2 regions of the Kitasatospora sp. NBC_01246 genome follow, and region 2 is predicted to be linked to the other one. Evidence: riboswitches for the same ligand, from Rfam matches in the RefSeq annotation. Region 2 holds a riboswitch; the other holds the start of a gene.
What was found. A riboswitch is a leader RNA that binds a small molecule or an ion and turns the genes downstream of it on or off. The one in region 2 is predicted to bind S-adenosylmethionine.
Positions count from the first base shown of each region.

Region 1 (10,286 bases), 2.2 Mb from region 2:
CGGCGGCGAAGGTGTCGCCGCCGGTGATCCACTCGCCCCGGCGCATGACGGCGACGAGGTCGTAGCCGTCGGAGTCGAGGACGACGAGGTCGGCGTTCTTGCCGGCCTCCAGCGAGCCGGTCGAGTCGGCGAGACCGAGCAGGCGGGCCGGGACGGTGCTGAGCGATTCGACGGTCTCGGCCAGGGAGAGGCCGTTGACGGTGACGGAGCGCTTGAACGCGACGTCCAGGGTGAGCGTCGAGCCGGCGATCGCGCCGCCCTCGACCAGCCGCGCGACGCCGTCCTTGACCTCGACCTGGAGCGGGCCGAGGGGGTAGAGGCCGTCGCCCATCCCGGCGGCGCCCATGGCGTCGGTGATCAGCGCGACCCGGGAGGCGCCGGCCGTGCGGTAGGCGAGGTCGAGGACGGACGGGTGCAGGTGCACGCCGTCGTTGATCAGCTCGACGGTGACCCGCTCGTCCTCCAGCAGCGCCACGATCGGGCCCGGGGCGCGGTGGGCGATGCCGGGCATGGCGTTGAACAGGTGGGTCGCGACGGTGGCGCCGGCGTCGACGGCTTCGAGGGTCTTGGCGTAGTCCGAGTCGGTGTGGCCGACGGCGGCGATCACGCCGAGGTCGGCGAGCATCCGCACCGACTCCAGGCCGCCGGGCAGCTCGGGGGCGAGGGTGACCATCTTGGCGTGGCCGCGGGCCGCGTCGACGAGCTTGCGGACCAGCGCCGGGTCCGGGTCGCGCAGCAGGTCGGGGCGGTGCGCGCCGCAGCGGTTGTGGGAGATGAACGGGCCCTCGAAGTGGATGCCGGCCAGGACGCCGTCCTCGACGAGTTCGGACAGCACGCCGGCCTGGCGGGCGACCTCGTCGATCTCGCCGGTGACGGTGGAGGCGACCGTGGTGGTGGTGCCGTGTTCGAGGTGGACGCGGGCGGCCCGCAGGGCCTCCTCGGCGATCCCGGAGGCGTAGGAGGCGCCGCCGCCGCCGTGGACGTGCAGGTCCACGAAGCCGGGGACGACGGTGTACCCGGTCAGGTCGAGATCGCCCGGCCGCGCCGCGCCGCCCGTGATGCCGGCGATCCGGTCGCCCTCGACCGTGAGCCGGTCGCCCTCGACGACACCGCCCGGCAGGACCAGCCGGGCGCCGGCCAGGGCGATGCCCGCGGGCCGGGCCGCCGATTCGATTCGCGCGGTGGTCACGCGGTCACCTCCATGGAGAGCAGATCCCAGGCGAGCAGGCCGGCGCCCAGGGACGCGGCGGTGTCTTTGAGCATGGCGGGTACGACCTCGGGGGGCATCTGGAAGGTCAGCCGCTCGGAAACCGCCGCGCGCAGGGGCGTGAAGAGGGTGTCGCCGGCCTCGGCGAGGCCGCCGCCGACGATCACCGTGGACGGGTCGAGCAGGCTCTGGGCGAGCACGATGCCGTCGGCGAGGGCGTCCACCGCGTGCTGCCAGACCGCGACCGCGCGGGGGTCCCCGGCGTCCACCGCGACGGCGCAGGATGCCGCGTCGGCGTCGGGGTCCCCGCTGGCCGCGGCCCAGGCCCGGGAGACGGCGGAGGCGGAGGCGAGGGTTTCCAGGCAGCCCCGGGCGCCGCAGCCGCACTGCGGCCCGCCCGGGCGGACCACGACGTGGCCGATCTCGCCGCCGTAGCCGTGGGCGCCGGCCTCGATCCGGCCGCCGATGCCGATGGCGCCGGCGATCCCGGTGCCCAGCGCGACGAACAGGAAGCGCTCCACACCCCGCCCGGCGCCGAGGCGGCCCTCGGCGAGCCCGCCGGAGCGCACGTCGTGGCCGAGCGCGACCGGCATCGCGGTGCCGCCCGCCCCGGCCAGGCGCGCGCCCAGCAGTTCGCGCATCGGGAGGTCCCGCCAGCCGAGGTTGGCGGAGAAGACCGCGATGCCGTTCTTCTCGTCGATCGTCCCCGGGACGGCGACGCCCGCCGCCAGCGGGGCGACGCCGAAGCGGCTGCGACCTTCGTCCGCCAGGTCGGCGGCGAAGTCGAGGATGGCGGCGACGACGGCATCAGTGCCGTGCTCCCGCCCGGTCGGTCGGCGTGCCTCGAACAGCACGGAGCCGTCCTGGGCGAGCAGCGCGGCCTTCATGCCGGTGCCGCCTACATCGAGTGCGATGACGTGCTTCACGGAGGACAGTTTCCCTTGGCTGGGTCGGAGAGGTCTAGTCCAGTTGTCGGATTGGTCTGGTCCAAAGTAGGTGAGCTTTGTCGCAGAACCATGGGGTGTGCGGCACTTTGCGCCCGCCCCGAGAGGGCGGTTTTCACGCCGATTCATTGCGCATCGTGCAATGACCTCCGCACTTCGATAACTACCCGGCGGGGACGGCCCACAGGTGTGGACCACTGTGCACCGCATTTGGCAGGGTTGCCGCCTCCCCTCCGCCGGATTCCCCCCTCCGGCCCCCCGCTTCCTTTCACCCCCCGAAGGCGGTACCCGCGTTGATCAGGCGCGCCCAGGCCCCCACCCGGCTGCTCGGCACCGCGCTGGCCGGAGCGCTGCTGCTCACCGGCTGCGGCGGCCAGGACGACAAGACCGTCACCCTCAAGCTCGTGGCGGCCGACTACGGCGAGGACGCGGCCACCAGCTCCAAGCTGTACTGGGACGACGTCGCCCGCCGCTTCGAGGCCGCCAACCCGGACATCCGGATCGACGTCGAGGTGACGAGCTGGACCGACATCGGCAAGCGGGTCGACGACCTGGTGGCCGCCGGCAAGTCGCCCGACCTGCTGCAGACCGGCGGCTTCGCCGACCAGGCGGTGGCGAACCGGCTGTACCCGGCGGGTGACGTCCTCTCGCTGGAGACCCAGGCCAACATCATGGAGTCGTTCGCGCACGCCGGCCAGGTGCTCGGGACGCAGTACGGCATCCCGTTCGTCTCCTCCTCCCGGGTGCTGTTCTACAACAAGGCGGTCTTCCAGAAGGCCGGGATCACCCAGCCGCCGGCCACCTGGAACGAGCTCCGGCAGGCCGCCGAGAAGATCAAGGCCAAGGTGCCGGGGGTCACGCCGTACGGGCTGCCGCTCGGTCCCGAGGAGGCCCCGGCCGAGTCGATGCTGTGGACGCTGAGCGGTGGCGGCAGCCTCTCCGACGACGTCGGCAACTACACCATCGACAGCACGGAGAACCAGGCCACCTTCACCTGGCTGCGCACCAACCTGGTCGACACCAAGCTGACCAACCCCGATCCCGGGAAGACCAACCGCACGCCGATGTTCACCGACTTCGCGGCCGGGAAGGTCGCGATGCTCAACGGGCACCCGACGCTGCTGCGGATGGCGGCCAAGGGCAAGATCGACTTCGGCACGGCGCCGATCCCGAAGAAGGACGGGCTGGCGAAGACCGGCAGCCTCGGGGTGGCCGACTGGATGATGGCGTTCAAGGCGAACGGGCACCGCAACGAGATCCGCAAGTTCCTCAGCTTCGTGTACGCCAAGGACAACCAGCTCAAGTTCGACGAGACGTACAACCTGCTGCCGGTCACCCAAGACGCCTTCACCGCGGTGACCAAGGACGGGAGGCACGAGGACCTCAAGCAGTTCGCGGCCGGGCTGACCAACGCGAGCTTCTACCCCTTCGGGGACCCGGCCTGGGCGGACGTCAGCAACCGGATCAAGGCGGGGATCGGCGGCGCCGTGACGGGCGACGCCAAGCAGGTGCTGGAGGGGCTCCAGGAGTCCGCGGTGAAGGAGGCGGCCCGGGTCCGCAAGTGACGGATCCCGGGCCGGGCGGCGGGTGCGGACGTCAGAGGGTGATGGCGTAGGCCTTGCGGAGGGTCTCGTGGACCGTCCACGTGGTGCGGTCGCCGGCCCGCAGGACGGCGCAGTCGCCCGGACCGACCTCCAGGGTCGGGCCGCCGTCGATCTCGACGGTGGCCCGGCCGCTGAGCACCACGAACATCTCGTCGGCCTCGACGTCGGTGACCACGCCGGGGGTGATCTGCCAGATGCCGCGCAGCTGGCGGCCGTCGGGGGACTCGGAGAGCACGCGGCCGGAGACCTCGGGGGTGCCGGAGACGATCTGGGCCGGGTCGAGCGGGTCGGGTTCGAGCTCGGCGGTCGGGATGTGCACGGCGAAGCTGGGCGTCATGGGGGTGACGCTAGCCCGGGCGGGGACGCCGGCGGGGGCGCAAGGTGTGTCGCCTCGCCGGGGGAGAATGACACTCCGTAGTGCTGGACGGAGGTGGGTCGCGGATGGGTGCGGGGACGGACGGGCTCGACGAGCGGGACACGGCGGTGCTGGAGCTCGAAGGGCGGCAGTGGCGGACGGCCGGGGCCAAGGAGCGGGCGATCCGCGAGGAGCTGGGGCTCTCCAGCACGCGCTACTACCAGCTGCTGAACGCCCTGCTGGACCGGCCGGCGGCGCTGGCGCACGCGCCGGTGCTGGTGAACCGGCTGCGGCGGGTGCGGGAGGCGCGGCGCGCGGCCCGGTAGCCCGGGTGGTCCCGGGCCGCTCGGGCTACCGGGGCGTTCCCGGGTCCGGGGGCGGGTCGGGCCCGGAAGGCTGGGTAGGTTCCGGACATGGGTCTTGAGGACATGGGTCTTGAGGAGATGGCGGAGCCGGGGAACGAGGCCGGACGGGCGGGGCTGGAGGCGATCCTCCGGGCGCCCCGGGAGGCGGTGGTGGCGCTCGACTTCGACGGGACGCTGGCGCCGATCGTGGCGGATCCGAGCCGGGCGCGGGCGCATCCGGGGGCGGCGGGCGCGCTGGCGGAGCTGGCGCCCCGGGTCGGCGCGATCGTGGTGGTGACCGGCCGGCCGGCCGCCCTGGCGGTGGAGTACGGCGGGTTCGGCGGCGTCGACGGCGTGGTGGTGCTCGGGCACTACGGGGCCGAGCGCTGGGAGGGCGGCGAGCTGACGGCGCCGCCGGCGCATCCGGGAGTGGCACGGGCGCGGGCCGCGCTGGACGGCGTACTGGCGCGGGTCGGAGCGCCGGCCGGGACGTGGGTGGAGGACAAGGGGCGCTCGCTGGCCGTCCACACCCGGCGGACGGAGGCGCCGGAGGAGGCGTTCGAGCTGCTGCGCGCCCCGGTGGAGGCGCTGGCCGCCGAGCACGGGCTGGTGGTGGAGCCGGGCCGGCTGGTGCTGGAGCTGCGGCCGCCGGGGGTGGACAAGGGCGCCGCGCTGACCGGGTTCCTGCGCGAGCGGGGCGCCCGGGCGGTGCTCTACGCGGGGGACGACCTGGGGGACGTGGCGGCCTTCGCGGCCGTGGAGAAGCTGCGCGGCGAGGGGCTGGCCGGCCTGCTGGTGTGCAGCGGCACGGTCGACGGCGACGCGCCGGTGCGGGAGCTCGCCGACCGGGCGGACCTGGTGGTCGCCGGCCCGGCCGGCGTGGTGGGGCTGCTGACGGCGCTGGGAGCGGCGCTCGGGGACGGGGCCCAGGGCTCCTAGAGTCGGCCGTGCCGGCCGGCGGTCGGGCCGCCGGCCGGTACGGCGGCGGTCAGTCCAGCGCCGTCAGCTGGTCGAGGAACCACTGCTGCGGCGGCAGCGCCGTCGAGGCGGCGGCGAGGCGCTTGGTGCGGTCGGCCCGCTCGTCCTCGGGCATGGTGAGCGCCGTGTGCAGGGCCTCCGCGGTGGCGATGACGTCGTACGGGTTGACGCACAGGGCGTCGTCGGCCAGCTCCGCGTGGGCGCCGGCCTCGCGGGAGAGCACCAGGGCGCAGCCGCGGTCGGAGACCACCGGTACCTCCTTGGCGACCAGGTTCATGCCGTCGCGGATCGGGTTCACCAGGGCGACGTCGGCCAGCCGGTAGGCCGCGAGGGAGCGCGGGAAGTCGTCGTTGACGTGCAGGATCAGCGGCTGCCAGTCGGCGGTGCCGAACTCCGCGTTGATCTCGGCGGCGAGCCGCTCCACCTCGGCGGTGTAGGCGCGGTACTCGGCGAGGTCGGTGCGCGAGGGGTAGGCGAAGGCGATGTGCACCACGCTGTCCAGCCACTCGGGGCGGGTGCGGAGCAGGTGCCGGTAGGCCTGGAAGCCGCGGACGATGTTCTTGCTCAGCTCGGTGCGGTCGACCCGGACGACGGTGCGCCGCCCGCCGACCGCCTCGCGCAGGGTGGCGAGCCGCTCGTCGACGTCCGGGCGGTGGGACCGCTCGCGCAGGAAGTCGGCGTCGGCCCCGAGGGCGTGCACGCCGAGCCGGGTGGTGCGGCCCGCGTGCGTCACGGTGAGGGCCTCGCGGTCGACGTCCGCGCCGAGGACGTCCGCGCAGCAGTCGGCGAAGGCGAGGGCCCAGCGGCGGGTCAGGAAGGCGGCCCGGTCGGCGCCGAGGATGCCGGTCAGGACGCTCTCGGCGACGTCGTCCGGCAGCAGCCGGAAGTACTCGGGCGGGGCCCACGGGGTGTGCGAGAAGTGGCCGATGCGCAGGTCGGGGCGGGCGGTCCGGAGCAGGGCCGGGGCCAGCGAGAGGTGGTAGTCCTGGATCAGTACCGCGGCCCCGGGCGCCGCCTCGGCGGCGAGGGCCTCGGCGAAGGCGGCGTTGTAGGCGCGGTAGGACTGCCATTCGGAGCGGAACTCCGCGCCGAAGGAGGGGGCCGTCGGGGTGGCGTAGAGCAGGTGGTGGACGAACCAGAGGGTGGAGTTGGCGACGCCGTTGTAGGCGGCCGCGAACGTCTCCGGGTCTATGTCCAGCATCCGGACGGCCTGTCCGCCGACGTCGTGGCCGGCCCGGTCGAGGCGGCCGTCGGGGGCCTCCCGGGCGGCCCGGCGGTCGGCGTCGCCGAGCGCCGCGCAGACCCAGACGGCATGCGGGTCGTCGATCGCGGAGAGTCCGGACACCAGCCCGCCGCCGCCCCGGCGCAGGGTCAGGGTGCCGTCGGCCGCGGTACTGAATGACACCGGTCCCCGGTTGGAGGCCACCAGTACGGTGGCGGAACCGGTCGCACTCGAACGTTCGGTCGTGAGATCGCCCATGGTTGGTACGTTGCCGTGGGCCCGGGTCGGCAAACCCCCGTCCGGCGTCAGGCCTGGTGGCCGTGGTGGGCGGCGTACTCCGGGACGGTGTGCATCGGGGGCCGTTCCTCCGCCGTGATCGCATGGGTGTGCGGGGTGAAGATGGCGGCGCCGCCGGCCGGGGGCCCGGCCGCGGTGCGCGGGTCCCGGGTGAACTGGGTGAGCAGCGGGTGGACCAGGTCGGCGGAGGCCTTCAGCCGGTGGGTCCGGTCCAGGCGTTCCAGGGCGGTGCGGTAGATGGTGGCGGCCATCCGGCCGAGCGCCTGGCTGTCCTGGTGGCGGTGGTGGCGTACGCCGACGTCCACCTGGGCGAGGGCGTCCAGGCCGGCGAGCTCCAGGGCGTCCACCAGGAGGCCGAGCTCGACGCCGTAGCCGGTGGGGAACGGCAGCCGTTCGAGCAGCGAGCGGCGGGCCGCGTACTCGCCGCCGAGCGGCTGGACGAAACCGGCGAGTTCCGGCCAGTGCAGGTTGAGCAGGGGGCGGGCGACCAGCTCGGTGACCCGTCCGCCGCCGGAGGGGACCACGGCGGCGTCGCCGGAACCGGAGCCGTTCGTCACTTCGAGCGGCCGGTCGTACATGGCCTTGACCAGCTGGATGTCCGGCTCGGTGAGCAGCGGGCCGATGATGCCGGAGACGAAGGCGGGGTCGAAGGAGCGCAGGTCGGCGTCGACGAAGCAGACGATCTCGCCGCTGGTGACCAGCAGCGAGCGCCAGAGCACCTCGCCCTTGCCGGGGGAGGCGGGCAGCCGGGGCAGGATGTCGTCGCGGTGGACGACCCGGGCGCCGGCCTCGGCGGCCGCGGCGGCGGTGCCGTCGACGGAGCCGGAGTCGACGACGACGAGTTCGTCGACGAGGGGCAGGCGTTCCATCAGCTCGCGGCGCACGGTGCGGACGATGTCGCCGACGGTGGCCTCCTCGTCCAGGGCGGGCAGCACCACGCTGACGGTGCCGGCCCGACCCGCCGCCTGCTTGGCCGCCAGCAGGGCGCCCACCGGGCGGTCGGCCGCGCTCCAGGAGCGGCGGCGCAGCCAGGACGCCGCCTTCGGGAGGAGCGCGGGTGTCGGTTCGGCGGGCACGGAACTCTCCTCGACGGATCGGGGTGGGACGGGGCATCTCGCGTGGCGGACGGTCCCGTTCAGGGTTGACGCCTTCGGATACAGTCTTCGTACAGCGATCGGACCTTCGCACGCCGGGGTCGCCGCTGAGCAGGACCACAACTTCACAGAGCTCATCCAGAGGGACTGAGGGAACGGCCCGTTGACGTCCCGGCAACCTTCTCGCACGGCAGGCCTCCGGCCCCGGCGGGACAGGTGCCAATTCCGGCCTGTGGCGCGCCCGCGTCACGGGGAAGATGAGGAGAGAGGCCTCCGCCATCATGGCTATCGACACCGCCGCAGCCGCCCCCGCGACCGTTGATCTCGGTCCCGCCGTCGCACTGTCCTGTCGGGAGTGCGGTACCCGGTTCCCGCTCGGTCCCAGCTTCGCCTGCCTGGAGTGCTTCGGGCCGCTGGAGATCGCCTACGACTTCGGGAGCGAGGGCGCGGAGGAGCTCCGCAAGCGGATCGAGGCCGGTCCGGCGTCGATCTGGCGCTACGCCCCGCTGCTGCCCGTCCCGGCCGACGTGGCCGACAAGCCGAACCTCAACCCGGGGTGGACCCCGCTGGTGAAGGCGGACAACCTGGGCCGCGAGCTCGGGTTCACCGCCCAGCTGCACGTCAAGGACGACTCCGGCAACCCGACGCACTCCTTCAAGGACCGGGTGGTCGCCTGCGCGATCGAGGCGGCCCGCGCGTTCCACTTCACGACCCTCTCCTGCTCCTCGACCGGCAACCTGGCCGGCGCGGTGGGCGCGGCGGCGGCCCGGGCCGGGTTCAAGTCCTGCGTGTTCATCCCGCACGACCTGGAGCAGGGCAAGGTCGTCATGGCCGGTGTCTACGGTGGCGAGCTGGTCGGCATCGAGGGCAACTACGACGACGTGAACCGCTTCTGCTCGGAGCTGATCGGCGACCCGGCCGGTGAGGGGTGGGGCTTCGTCAACGTCAACCTGCGCCCGTACTACGGCGAGGGTTCCAAGACGCTGGCGTACGAGATCTGCGAGCAGCTCGGCTGGCGGCTGCCGGAGCAGATCGTCATCCCGATCGCCTCGGGCTCGCAGCTGACGAAGATCGACAAGGGCCTGCAGGAGCTGATCAAGCTGGGCCTGGTCGAGGACCGGCCGTACCGGATCTTCGGCGCCCAGGCGGCGGGCTGCTCGCCGGTGTCGGCGGCCTTCAAGGCCGGCCAGGACGTGATCCGGCCGGTCAAGCCGGACACCATCGCCAAGTCGCTGGCGATCGGCAACCCGGCCGACGGCCCCTACGTGCTGGACATCGCCCGGCGCACCGGCGGGGCGGTCGAGGACGTCACCGACGCCGAGGTGGTCGCCGCGATCAAGCTGCTGGCCCGGACCGAGGGCATCTTCGCCGAGACCGCGGGCGGGGTGACCGTCGGCGTGCTGAAGAAGCTGGTCGAGACCGGACAGCTGGATCCGGCCAAGGAGACCGTCGCGATCAACACCGGTGACGGCCTGAAGACGCTGGACGCCGTCTCCGACTCCGGGATGACCACCGTCATCCGCCCGACGCTGGCCTCGTTCCGCGACGCCGGCCTCGCGTCCGCCTGACCCCCCGCCGCCCCCGCAGCCCGTACCGGCCGCCCGGCCGCACCGCCCGAGGAGATCCCCCATGAGCGCCACCGTCCGCATCCCGACCATCCTGCGCACCTACACCGGCGGCGCCGCCGAGGTGGCCGCCGAGGGCGCCACCCTGGGCGACGTCATCGCCGACCTGGAGCGGAACCACGCCGGGATCGCCGCCCGGATCCTGGACGACGCCGGCAAGCTGCGCCGGTTCGTCAACGTCTACGTGAACGACGACGACGTCCGGTTCGCCGAGGGCCTGGCCACCGAGATCAAGGACGGCGCGAGCGTTTCGATCATTCCGGCGGTGGCCGGCGGCTGCTGATCCGCCCCTTTCCGACCAGGCCTTTCATCGGCCGACCCGTTTTCGACCGGGCCGTCCGCCCGTACGGAATTCCGATCTCCGTACGCGCGGGCGGCCCGCCGCATTCCGGCGGGAATATTTCGCGGTCCGGGGGAGTAGAGTGTGGCTCGTCCGGGAAGAGGGCCGCGCCACCCCCCTCGCGCCGGTACTCGAACTCCGTCCGCGCCCGTACCGCCGGTGTCTGTCCGGCCGCTGAGACCGGCGCCGGGGCCGTGACCGTGAAACATGTCAGGCCGATGTCAGAATTCTCGAAGGCATTTGAGTAATTCGTCCGCTATGTCCGGCGTGAAATGC
Region 1 covers NZ_CP108484.1:4,876,140-4,886,425, forward strand. Annotated here, with positions in the region: gene nagA (N-acetylglucosamine-6-phosphate deacetylase) at 1-1,189, opposite strand, end outside; gene OG618_RS21395 (ROK family protein) at 1,186-2,133, opposite strand; gene OG618_RS21400 (extracellular solute-binding protein) at 2,445-3,716, shown strand; gene OG618_RS21405 (cupin domain-containing protein) at 3,748-4,092, opposite strand; gene OG618_RS21410 (DUF3263 domain-containing protein) at 4,197-4,436, shown strand; gene otsB (trehalose-phosphatase) at 4,524-5,393, shown strand; gene OG618_RS21420 (alpha,alpha-trehalose-phosphate synthase (UDP-forming)) at 5,443-6,912, opposite strand; gene OG618_RS21425 (glucosyl-3-phosphoglycerate synthase) at 6,960-8,027, opposite strand; SAM riboswitch class I at 8,177-8,309, shown strand; gene thrC (threonine synthase) at 8,327-9,613, shown strand; gene OG618_RS21435 (ubiquitin-like small modifier protein 1) at 9,675-9,953, shown strand.
Region 1: it holds a riboswitch for S-adenosylmethionine, as region 2 does, so the genes downstream of both, thrC (threonine synthase) here and OG618_RS11805 (aminotransferase class V-fold PLP-dependent enzyme) in region 2, are expected to answer to the same signal.

Region 2 (10,286 bases):
GCGGCGATCAGGGTGCCGCGCCGGCCGTGCGTCTCCACCACCCCGTCGGTCTCCAGCTCGCGGTAGGCCCGCGCCACCGTCCCGGCCGCCAGCCCGAGCTGCTCGGCCAGGGCCCGGACGGTGGGCAGCCGCAGCCCGGTCGGCAGGTCACCGGTGCGGGCGCGCTCGGCGATCTGCTCCCGGATCTGCTCGTACGGGGGCGTGGCGGCGGCGGGGTCGACGGACAGCTCCACGGGGGCTCCAGACGGTGGGGCGGACGGGAAAGCCCGAGGGCCGCCGACCAGGAAGAACTCTGGTCGGCGGCCCTCGGGGGTGACGCGGGGGATGCGTACGGGATCAGTGGTGGCCGTGGCCGCTGGTGATCTCGTGGTGCTCCTCGGCGGTCGGCTTCGGGATCCGGCTGCCCTCGCCGTAGAAGCCGCGGGAGAGCTTCGCCCGGGTACGGGGGATCAGCCCGGCCTTGGCGGCCACGCCGTTCTCGTCCGTCTCGGCCGGCAGCTCGAACACGGGCGGCTGCTCGTGCGAGGTGAGCTTGTGCAGGTCGGCCTGCGGCAGCTGGGCGTGCACCTCGATGAACTCGCCGTGCGGCAGGCGCTTGATGACGCCCGTCTCGCGGCCGTGCAGCACCTTCTCCTTGTCCCGGCGCTGGAGGCCGAGGCACCAGCGCTTGGTGGCGATGAAGGTCAGCACCGGCACCACGAAGAAGCCCACGCGGACGAAGTACGTGATGTCGTTGATCGACAGGTGCAGGTGGGTGGCGAACAGGTCGTTGCCACCACCGACCAGCAGCACCAGGTACAGGCTGATCCAGGCGGCGCCCAGCGCGGTGCGGACCGGCGCGTTGCGCGGGCGGTCCAGGATGTGGTGCTCGCGCTTGTCGCCGGTGACCCAGGACTCGATGAACGGGTAGACCGCGATCGCGACCAGGACCAGCGGGAAGATCATCAGCGGGACGAAGACACCCAGGTTCAGGGTGTGGCCCCACAGGCCGATCTCCCAGCCCGGCATGACGCGGATCAGGCCCTCGGAGAAGCCCATGTACCAGTCCGGCTGGGCGTCCGTGGACACCTGGTCGGGGCGGTACGGGCCGTACGCCCAGATCGGGTTGATCGTGGCGATCGCCGAGACGGCGGCGATGAGACCGAAGACCAGGAAGAAGAAGCCACCGGCCTTGGCCATGTAGACCGGCATCAGCGGCATGCCGACGACGTTCTTCTCGGTCTTGCCCGGGCCCGCCCACTGGGTGTGCTTGTGGTAGAAGACCAGGATCAGGTGCGCGACCAGCAGGCCGAGCATGATGCCGGGGATCAGCAGCACGTGGATGGTGAAGAACCGCGGCACGATGTCGTGGCCGGGGAACTCGCCGCCGAACAGGAACATCTGGATGTAGGTGCCCACCAGCGGGACGGCGAGGATCGCGCCTTCCATGAAGCGGATACCGGTGCCCGAGAGCAGGTCGTCGGGCAGCGAGTAGCCGAAGAAGCCGTCGAACATGCCCAGGACCAGCAGCAGGAAGCCGAAGACCCAGTTGATCTCACGCGGCTTGCGGAACGCGCCGGTGAAGAACACGCGCATCATGTGCACGAGCATCGCGGCCACGAAGACCAGCGCGGCCCAGTGGTGGATCTGGCGGACCAGCAGGCCGCCGCGGACCTCGAAGCTGATGTCCACCGTCGACGCGTACGCCTCGGACATCGGGATGCCCTTGAGCGGGATGTACGAGCCGTCGTAGATGACCTCGCCCATGCTGGGCTTGAAGAACAGCGTCAGGTACACGCCCGTCAGGATGATGATGACGAAGGTGTAGAGGCAGATCTCGCCCAGCATGAAGGACCAGTGGTCCGGGAAGATCTTCCGCAGGTTGGCCTTGGCGAGGGAGTAGATCCCCAGCCGGCCGTCCGTCCAGTCAGCAGCCTGCTCCCACTTGTTGGCGGGCTTGGCACGCGTGCTGCCGGCGGGCTTGGCGGCACCGGAGGTGGTGCTGCTCGCGCTACTCATCGAGCACGCTCCCAGTAGCTCGGGCCGACGGGCTCGTCGAAGTCGCCGGTGGCGACCAGGAAGCCCTTCTCGTCAGTGGTGATCTTCAGCTGCGGCAGCGGGTGGCCGGCCGGGCCGAAGATGACGCGCGCGCCGTCCGCCAGGTCGAAGGTCGACTGGTGGCAGGGGCAGAGCGCGTGGTGGGTCTGCTGCTCGTACAGGCTGATCGGGCAGCCGACGTGGGTGCAGATCTTGGAGTAGGCGAGGATGCCCTCGAAGCCCTTCTCCCGGGACTCGGTGTCCTTGATGTCCTCCGGTGCGATGCGCACCAGCATCAGGGCGTCCTTGGCGATCTGCTGCTGGAAGTCCTCGTCGTGCGTGCTGAGACCCTCCGGCATGGCGAAGGTCAGCGAGCCGACGATGACGTCCTCGGCCTTCATCGGCTGGTTGGTGTTCATGTTGATCAGCTGCAGCGGCTTCACATCGGTGGCCTCGCGCCAGCCGGTGTGCTCCAGCTTGTCCTCGGGCAGCGGGCCCAGGTCGCGCAGCAGCACGACGCCGGACAGCGGCACCAGGGCCATCGAACCGATGAGGGTGTTGCGGATCATCTTGCGGCGGCCGAAGCCGGACTCGGCGGCGCCGGTCCTGAACTGCTCGATGACGTCCGCGCGGACCTCGTCGTCGGCCTCGATCGGGTGACGCTCGGCCGGGATCTCGTGGTCCGACATCAGGGTGCGGGCCCAGTGGACCGCACCCGCGCCGATGCAGAACAGCGCGACGCCCAGGGTCATGCCCAGCGCGAAGTTCAGCGCGCTGACGTGGCCCAGCGGGAAGATGTAGACGATCTTGTCCGGGTCGATGGCCACGTAGGAGGCGATGAAGCCCACGGTGGCGAGCATCGAGACCACGAACATCAGCGAGACCTGGCGCTCGGCCCGCTGGGCGGCCCGCTCGTCGATGTCGGTGCGACGCGGTTGGTGGGCCGGCAGGCCCGGGTCGGCGAACGGATCGCCGTGGGCGGCCACCTCGTGGTGTCCGGCGGAGCCGTGTGACTCCGGGAGCTTCTCTTCTGACATGTCGTGGCTCATGACTTCTTGGCCTTGGTGGTGTGGGCGGCGACCCAGATCGCGACCGCGATGAGCGTGCCGAGACCGAAGATCCAGCCGAACAGGCCCTCGGTCACCGGACCGAGGCTGCCGAGCGTGAGACCGCCGGGGTTCGGCTCATCGTTGGTGGTGTGGCGGACGAAGGCCACGATCTGCTTCTTCTGCTCCTCGGGCATGGTGGTGTCCGGGAACGACGGCATGTTCTGCGGGCCGGTCTGCATGGCCTCGTAGATGTGCTTGGCGTCCACTCCCTCCAGCGACGGGGCGTACTTGCCCTGGGTCAGGGCACCGCCCTGGCCGGCGAAGTTGTGGCACTGGGCGCAGTTGGTGCGGAACAGCTCGCCACCCTTGGAGAGGTCCTCGGGGTTGGTCGAGGTGTACTGCTCCTCGGTCGGGATGACCGGGCCGGGGCCGAGCGAAGCCACGAAGGCGGCGAGCTGGTCGATCTCCGCCTGCGAGTAGATGTTCTTCTTGCTCGGCACCTGGGCGCCGGGCTGCTGGGCCGGCATGCGGCCGGTGCCGACCTGGAAGTCGACCGCGGCTGAGCCGACGCCGACCAGGCTCGGACCGTCGCTGCTGCCCTGGCCGTTCAGGCCGTGGCAGGAGGAGCAGCCCACGGCGAAGAGCTTCTTGCCCTCATCGATCGCGAGCGACTGCGCGGCGACGTCGGCCTGCGCCTTGTCGGCGGGCGCGAACGCGGCGTACAGCCCCCCGGTTGCCGCCAGGGCGAGAAGTAGGACGACCAGCGCCGCCAATGGGTGGCGCCGTCGTGCGGAGAGCTTTTTCACGGAATAACCCCGGTGTCAGGATCTGGTCGACTGGTGGGTGCACCCGGCGGCCGGTCTGGCCGGCACGAGGCTGCCTGTCTAGGGCTGCGCGCGCGGTCGGTCGGTTGGGAGCGTAGGCACCGGCAAATCGGGCCGTCGCCGGTGAGGGCGGGACCCGGAGCCGGTGGCCAGCGACCTGATCAGCTGGTTACTTGATCAGGTAGATGGTCGCGAACAGGCCGATCCACACGACGTCGACGAAGTGCCAGTAGTACGACACCACGATGGCGGCGGTGGCCTGCTCGTGCGTGAAGCGCTTGGCTGCGTACGTCCGTCCGAGGACCAGCAGGAAGGCGATCAGACCACCCGTCACGTGCATACCGTGGAAGCCGGTGGTCAGGTAGAACACCGTGCCGTACGGGTCGGAGGACAGCGAGAGGCCGTCCTTCTTGACCAGCTCGGTGTACTCGAAGATCTGGCCGCCGATGAAGATCGCGCCCATCACGAAGGTGATGACGAACCACGAGCGGAGCTTCTTCACGTCCCCGCGCTCGGCAGCGAACACGCCGAGCTGGCAGGTGAGAGAGGAGAGCACCAGGATCGTGGTGTTGACCGAGGAGAAGGGCACGTTGAGGGCGTGCGCCTTCTCGCTCCAGAACTCGGCTCCCTTGACGGAGCGGAGCGTGAAGTACATCGCGAAGAGGGCCGCGAAGAACATCAACTCGGAACTGAGCCAGACGATCGTTCCGACGCTGACCATGTTCGGCCGGTTGACCGATCCGTGCGCGTGCCCGGTTTCTACTGCTGTTGCTGTCGCCACGACGGACATTATGTCGGTCCCTTATTCCGTCTTCACGCCGGGGGGTGTCCCTCGGAGTGTCCGGTGCGTGCGGTATGCCCCGGTGGGGCCCGCCGGGACGCCCGGATGGCGGCTGAGCAGGGGCGTGTCCCTTTTCTGACGGTTCTTCGAAGGCATCTTCGACCCTGATGCCCAGCGTGTCGCTCCACTCCTTCGGGGTCCGCCGGGAGTAAGGGAAAGGCCCTCGGGTCGGCCGTACGGGTGGACCGCGACTGCGGGGGTGACGGCCTGTCCTCCGGGCGGGTGAGTCGTGGGCGCGGCGGCTTGAGACGGATCGTGCGGGAGTGGCTCGGCGGGCGGTGATCGGGAGTAGCATCCGGGTTGAGACGAACGTGGTCCGGATCACACTTGAGGGAGCAGGGCCCATGGCGTACACCACCGACGAGACGCTGACCGTTCTCGTCTACAGCCACGACCGCAACACCCGCGAGCAGGTGCTGACGGCCCTGGGCCGCCGGCCCGCGGAGGATCTGCCGGAGCTGACCTACCTGGAGTGCGCGACGACCCCCGCGGTGCTGAAGGCACTGGAGAAGGGGGGCGTGGACCTCTGCGTGCTGGACGGCGAGGCGGTCCCGGCCGGCGGCCTCGGGCTCGCCCGGCAGTTGAAGGACGAGATCTACGGCTGCCCGCCGGTGCTGGTGGTGATCGGCCGGCCGCAGGACTCCTGGCTGGCCGCCTGGAGCCGGGCCGACGCGGCCATCTCCCACCCGGTGGACCCGGTGGCGCTGGCCGAGGCGGCCGCCACGCTGCTCCGGGCCCGGCTGGCGAAGCGGGCCCCGGCCGCCCGGTAGGACCGCGTCTCAGTGGGAGAGAAGTGAAGGCGACGGCGGGGCGGAGGCGTCCCGCCGCTCGATAGGCTGGCTCCATCCTTACGGAGAACCCCTCGGGGAACCGACAAGAGCTGGAGTCAGCCATGGTGAACGTGAACCCTGCGAACGGCGGCAAGGACCCCGTGCAGGTGGTCCGCACCTGGCCGGACATCCTGTCGGCGCTGCTGCGGGGCGAGGACCTCGACCGGGCGGACACCGCCTGGGCGATGGACCGGATCATGAGCGGCGAGGCCTCCGCGGTGCAGATGGCCGGCTTCATGGTCGCCCTGCGGGCCAAGGGCGAGACGGTGGACGAGATCGTCGGCCTGGTGGACTCGATGTACGCGCACGCCGAACCGCTCTCCATCCCCGGCCCGGCGGTCGACATCGTGGGCACCGGCGGCGACCGGGCGAAGACCGTCAACATCTCGACCATGTCGGCGATCGTCGCCGCGGCGGCCGGTGCCAAGGTGGTCAAGCACGGCAACCGGGCGGCCTCCTCGGCGAGCGGCTCCTCGGACGTGCTGGAGAAGCTCGGCGTCAATCTGGACCTCTCGGCCCGGCGGGTCGCCGAGGTGGCCGAGGAGGTCGGACTGACCTTCTGCTTCGCGGCCAGGTTCCACCCCGCGATGCGGCACACCGCCCCGGCCCGCAGCGGCCTCGGGGTGCCGACCGCCTTCAACACCCTCGGCCCGCTGACCAACCCGGCCAAGGTCACCGCCCACGCGATCGGCTGCTTCGACACCCGGCTGGCCTCGCTGATCGCCGGGGTGCTGGCCCGCCGGGGGTCCACCGCGCTGGTCTTCCGCGGCGACGACGGCCTGGACGAGCTGACCGTCACCACCACCTCCCGGGTCTGGATCGTGCGCGACGGCGAGGTCACCGAGACCTCCTTCGATCCGCGCGACGTCGGCGTCCAGCTGGTGGGCATCGAGGCGCTTCGCGGCGGGGACCCGGCGTTCAACGCGGACGTCGCGCGCCGGCTGCTGGCCGGGGAGCGCGGGGCGGTGCGGGACGCCGTCCTGATGAACACGGCGACGGCGCTGGTGGCGCTGGACCTCACCGACGCGCCGCTCGCCGAGCAGCTGGCGGCCGGAATGGAGCGGGCCGCGGCGGCCATCGACTCGGGCGCCGCGCAGGATCTGCTGCGGCGCTGGTCCGAGGCCACCACCCGGGTGTGAAGCGGCGGTCGGGCCCGCGGGGGGATGCCTCCCCGCGGGCCCTTCGCACGTCCGGCGGTGGCGTCGCCGGGCCCCGGCGGTGGACCGCTGTCCGGATGGCGGACCCCTGTTTGACCACTCGACGGACGCGACCTAGAGTCTTCGCCAGGTCATGAGTGACAGCGTCAAGCCCCAGCTGGCTGTCCGGCAACCCTCCGTCCGTGGCGGGGTGCCCTGGGTGAGGACCGGGTCTCGCGGCGAACCGTCCGCGTGACAAGCGCGGACGCCGGCTGACACGCACCTCCGGGGTCCTTACCCGTCGAAGGAGTGCACCCCCATGTCCGTCGCCACCGAGATCTGCGCCCCGCTCCCCGTCCTCGGCCACGACGTCGAGGTCCCGCTGGTCAACGGTGACAAGGTCACCTACGCCGCGCTCGACTACGCCGCCAGCTCCCCGGCGCTGCAGCGGGTCTGGGACGACGTCGCCGCCTACGCCCCCTACTACGGCAGCGTGCACCGGGGCGCCGGCTACCTCTCCCAGCTCTCCACCGACCTCTTCGAGCAGAGCCGCCGCACCGTCGCGGACTTCCTCGACCTGCGCGAGGGCGACCAGGTGGTCTTCACCCGGGCCACCACCGACTCGCTGAACCTGCTGGCGGGCGCCGTCCCGGCCGGCACCCGGGTCTTCGCCTTCGAGACCGAGCACCACGCCTCGCTGCTGCCCTGGCGCCACGCCGGGCTGAGCGTCACCTACCTGCGCGCCCCGCGCTCGCACGCCGAGGCCGTCGCCGCGCTGGACGCCGCGCTGGCCGAGGCCCCCGAGGGCCCCAAGCTGCTCTGCGTCACCGGCGCCTCGAACGTCACCGGCGAGCTCTGGCCGGTCGCCGAGCTCACCGAGACCGCCCACCGGCACGGCGCCCGGGTGGTGCTGGACGCCGCGCAGCTCGCCCCGCACCACCGGGTCTCGGTGCGCGAGCTGGGCGTGGACTGGATCGCCTTCTCGGGCCACAAGATCTACGCGCCGTTCGGCGCCGGGGTGCTGGCCGGCCGGGCCGACTGGCTGGACGCGGCCGAGCCGTACCTGGCCGGCGGCGGCGCCACCCGCACGGTCGCCCGGGAGGCCGACGGCTCGGTGGCCGTGCAGTGGCACACCGGCCCGGCCCGGCACGAGGCCGGCTCGCCGAACGTGATCGGCGTCTACTCCATCGCCTCGGCCTGCCGGGCCCTGACCGAGGCGGGCTTCGACGCGCTGGAGGCCCGCGAGCGGCAGCTGATCGCCCGGCTGAAGGCCGGGCTGGCGGAGGTCCCGCAGGTGCGGGTGCTGAACCTGTTCGGCGCGGACTCGGCCCGGGTGGGCGTGCTCTCCTTCGTCGTCCAGGGCTGGAACAGCTCGCACTTCTCGGCCGCGCTCTCCGCCGAGTACGGCATCGGGGTGCGCGACGGCCTGTTCTGCGCGCACCCGCTGGTGCGCACCCTGCTCGGCGACGAGGACGTGGCGCCGTCCGAGTGCGGTGCGCCGGAGGCGTCGCTGCCGGGGGAGCGCAGCCTGAACGCGATCCGGGTCAGCTTCGGCGCGGGTACCCCGGACGAGCACATCGACCGGTTCCTGACCGCCGTCCGCGAGCTGGTCACGGACGGCGCGGCCTGGAACTACCGCAACGAGGGCGGCCGCTGCGTCGCGGACACCCGGCGCGAGGGCTGAACGGGGGAGGCTACTCGCCCAGGCCGAGCGCGAAGGCGGTCTCCAGGTCGTGCTGGGAGTAGGTGCGGAAGGCGATCTGGGTCTCGGTGTGGGCCACGCCCGGGACCTTGTTCAGCCGGCCGGGGATCACCTCGGCCAGGTCGTCGTGCCGGCGCACCCGCACCATCGCCACCAGGTCGTAGCCGCCGGTGACCGAGTAGACCTCGCTGACGCCCTCGATGGCCGCGATCGCCTCGGCGATCTCCGGGATGCGGTCGACGCTGGTCTTGATCAGGACGATGGCGGTGATCACTGTTCGGGCTCCTTTGTGAGGTGCCGCCAGGGTATCGGGCGTCAGCGGGGCCGTCGCGAGGGGCGGGTGGCCAGCGTGCAGGCGTACAGGAACCCCGCCGAGAAGCCGATCACGTGGACCAGGTAGGCGACGCCCGGCCCCGCCGAGTGCACCGACCACCACTGGAGCGCGAACCAGAGGCCGAGCACCAGCCAGGCCGGGAACCGCAGGGGCAGGAAGAGCAGCAGCGGGACGAGCGTGGTCACCCGGGCCCGCGGGTGCAGCCTCAGGTAGGCGCCGAGCACGCCGGCGATCGCCCCCGAGGCGCCGATCAGGACCCGGGTGTAGTCCGCCGAGTGCGCCTCGGCCAGCGCGAAGCCGTAGGTGGCCAGCGAGCCTGCCGCCAGGTAGAAGAGCGCGAACCGGGCCCGGCCGAAGCGGGCCTCCACGGTGGGGCCGAAGACCTGGAGGAAGAGCAGGTTGCCCAGCAGGTGCAGCCAGCCGGCGTGGACGAAGAGCCCGCTGAGGACGGACATCGCCGGGTGCTTGCCGGGGGTCGGGGCGGCCGGGCAGCCCGGCACCGGGTCGGGGGCCTCGGCCACCTGTTCGGCGCTCAGCGGCCGTCCGGCCAGCAGTTCGGCCGGGACGGCGCCCCAGCGCTGCTCGTACCGCTGCTCCGCGCAGACCCGGTCCTGCCCGCGGCCGTACAGCGGGTTGAGCCCGGCCGCCGGGCCGAGCAGGAAGACCAGCACGTTCAGCGCGATCAGCGCGTAGCTGACGGCCGGGACGGGCGCGGCCGGGGGGCCGTCCCGCGCGCCGGTGTGGTCGAGGACCGGGATCGCCATGCGACCAAGCATCCCTCCGTCCGGCCCGGGCGACACCGCGCTGTACGGCAGGTGGAGCACCCCCGCGATCGCCGTGACCGGTGGCCGGGGTGGTTGCCCCAGGCAATAGGCTTGGGGCGGGCAATCCCGCCTCCCGCCGCCGATGCCGGGGCTCCGGGGGGAGCGCCTGAGCCCACCCAGGGACCACCCGAGAGGACCCCCGATGACCGTCCCCGCCCTGACCGCAGAGACGCGTTGGCGCTGCACCCTGTGCGGCAACCTGACCCGCTTCGACGTCACCCGTACCGCCCGGGTGACCGAGTTCCTGCACTTCGACCTGGCCGGCGAGTCCAAGGTGGAGGAGACCGAGGTGCACAGCGAGACCATCGAGTCGGTGCGCTGCCGCTGGTGCAACGCGGTGGACCAGGTCGAACTGGTGGCCCGTCCGGGCGCCGAGGCCGCCGAGCAGGCTTGATGCCCGCCCCGCGCGGTGGACGGTGCGCGGCACTGCCGTCCGCCGCGCGGGACAATACAGACAGAGCGCACGGAGCGTGACGACCAGGGGTACGGCCGACGGCCGTACCCCGCTGGCGAGGATCGGAGCCGAGGACGTGGTGGACGCAGCGCAGGAGCCCGCCGGGCCGCAGGGGCGGCAGCCCGCTGTGGACGCGCAGGCGCCGGACGCGGTCGAGGCCGCCGCGCCCGGCACCGGCGCCCCCGCCGAGGAGGTCGACGGCGAGGAGGCCGGCGGCTCCGGCGGTGAGGAGCCGGCGGCAGCCCGCGCGGCCGAGAAGCTCGACCGGCCGCTGCC
Region 2 covers NZ_CP108484.1:2,699,723-2,710,008, reverse strand. Annotated here, with positions in the region: gene OG618_RS11840 (GntR family transcriptional regulator) at 1-233, opposite strand, end outside; gene qcrB (cytochrome bc1 complex cytochrome b subunit) at 337-1,998, opposite strand; gene qcrA (cytochrome bc1 complex Rieske iron-sulfur subunit) at 1,995-3,065, opposite strand; gene qcrC (cytochrome bc1 complex diheme cytochrome c subunit) at 3,062-3,871, opposite strand; gene ctaE (aa3-type cytochrome oxidase subunit III) at 4,059-4,679, opposite strand; gene OG618_RS11815 (hypothetical protein) at 5,075-5,500, shown strand; gene trpD (anthranilate phosphoribosyltransferase) at 5,623-6,699, shown strand; SAM riboswitch class IV at 6,847-6,964, shown strand; gene OG618_RS11805 (aminotransferase class V-fold PLP-dependent enzyme) at 7,016-8,380, shown strand; gene OG618_RS11800 (Lrp/AsnC ligand binding domain-containing protein) at 8,391-8,672, opposite strand; gene OG618_RS11795 (rhomboid family intramembrane serine protease) at 8,714-9,496, opposite strand; gene OG618_RS11790 (hypothetical protein) at 9,699-9,950, shown strand; gene OG618_RS11785 (NYN domain-containing protein) at 10,027-10,286, shown strand, end outside.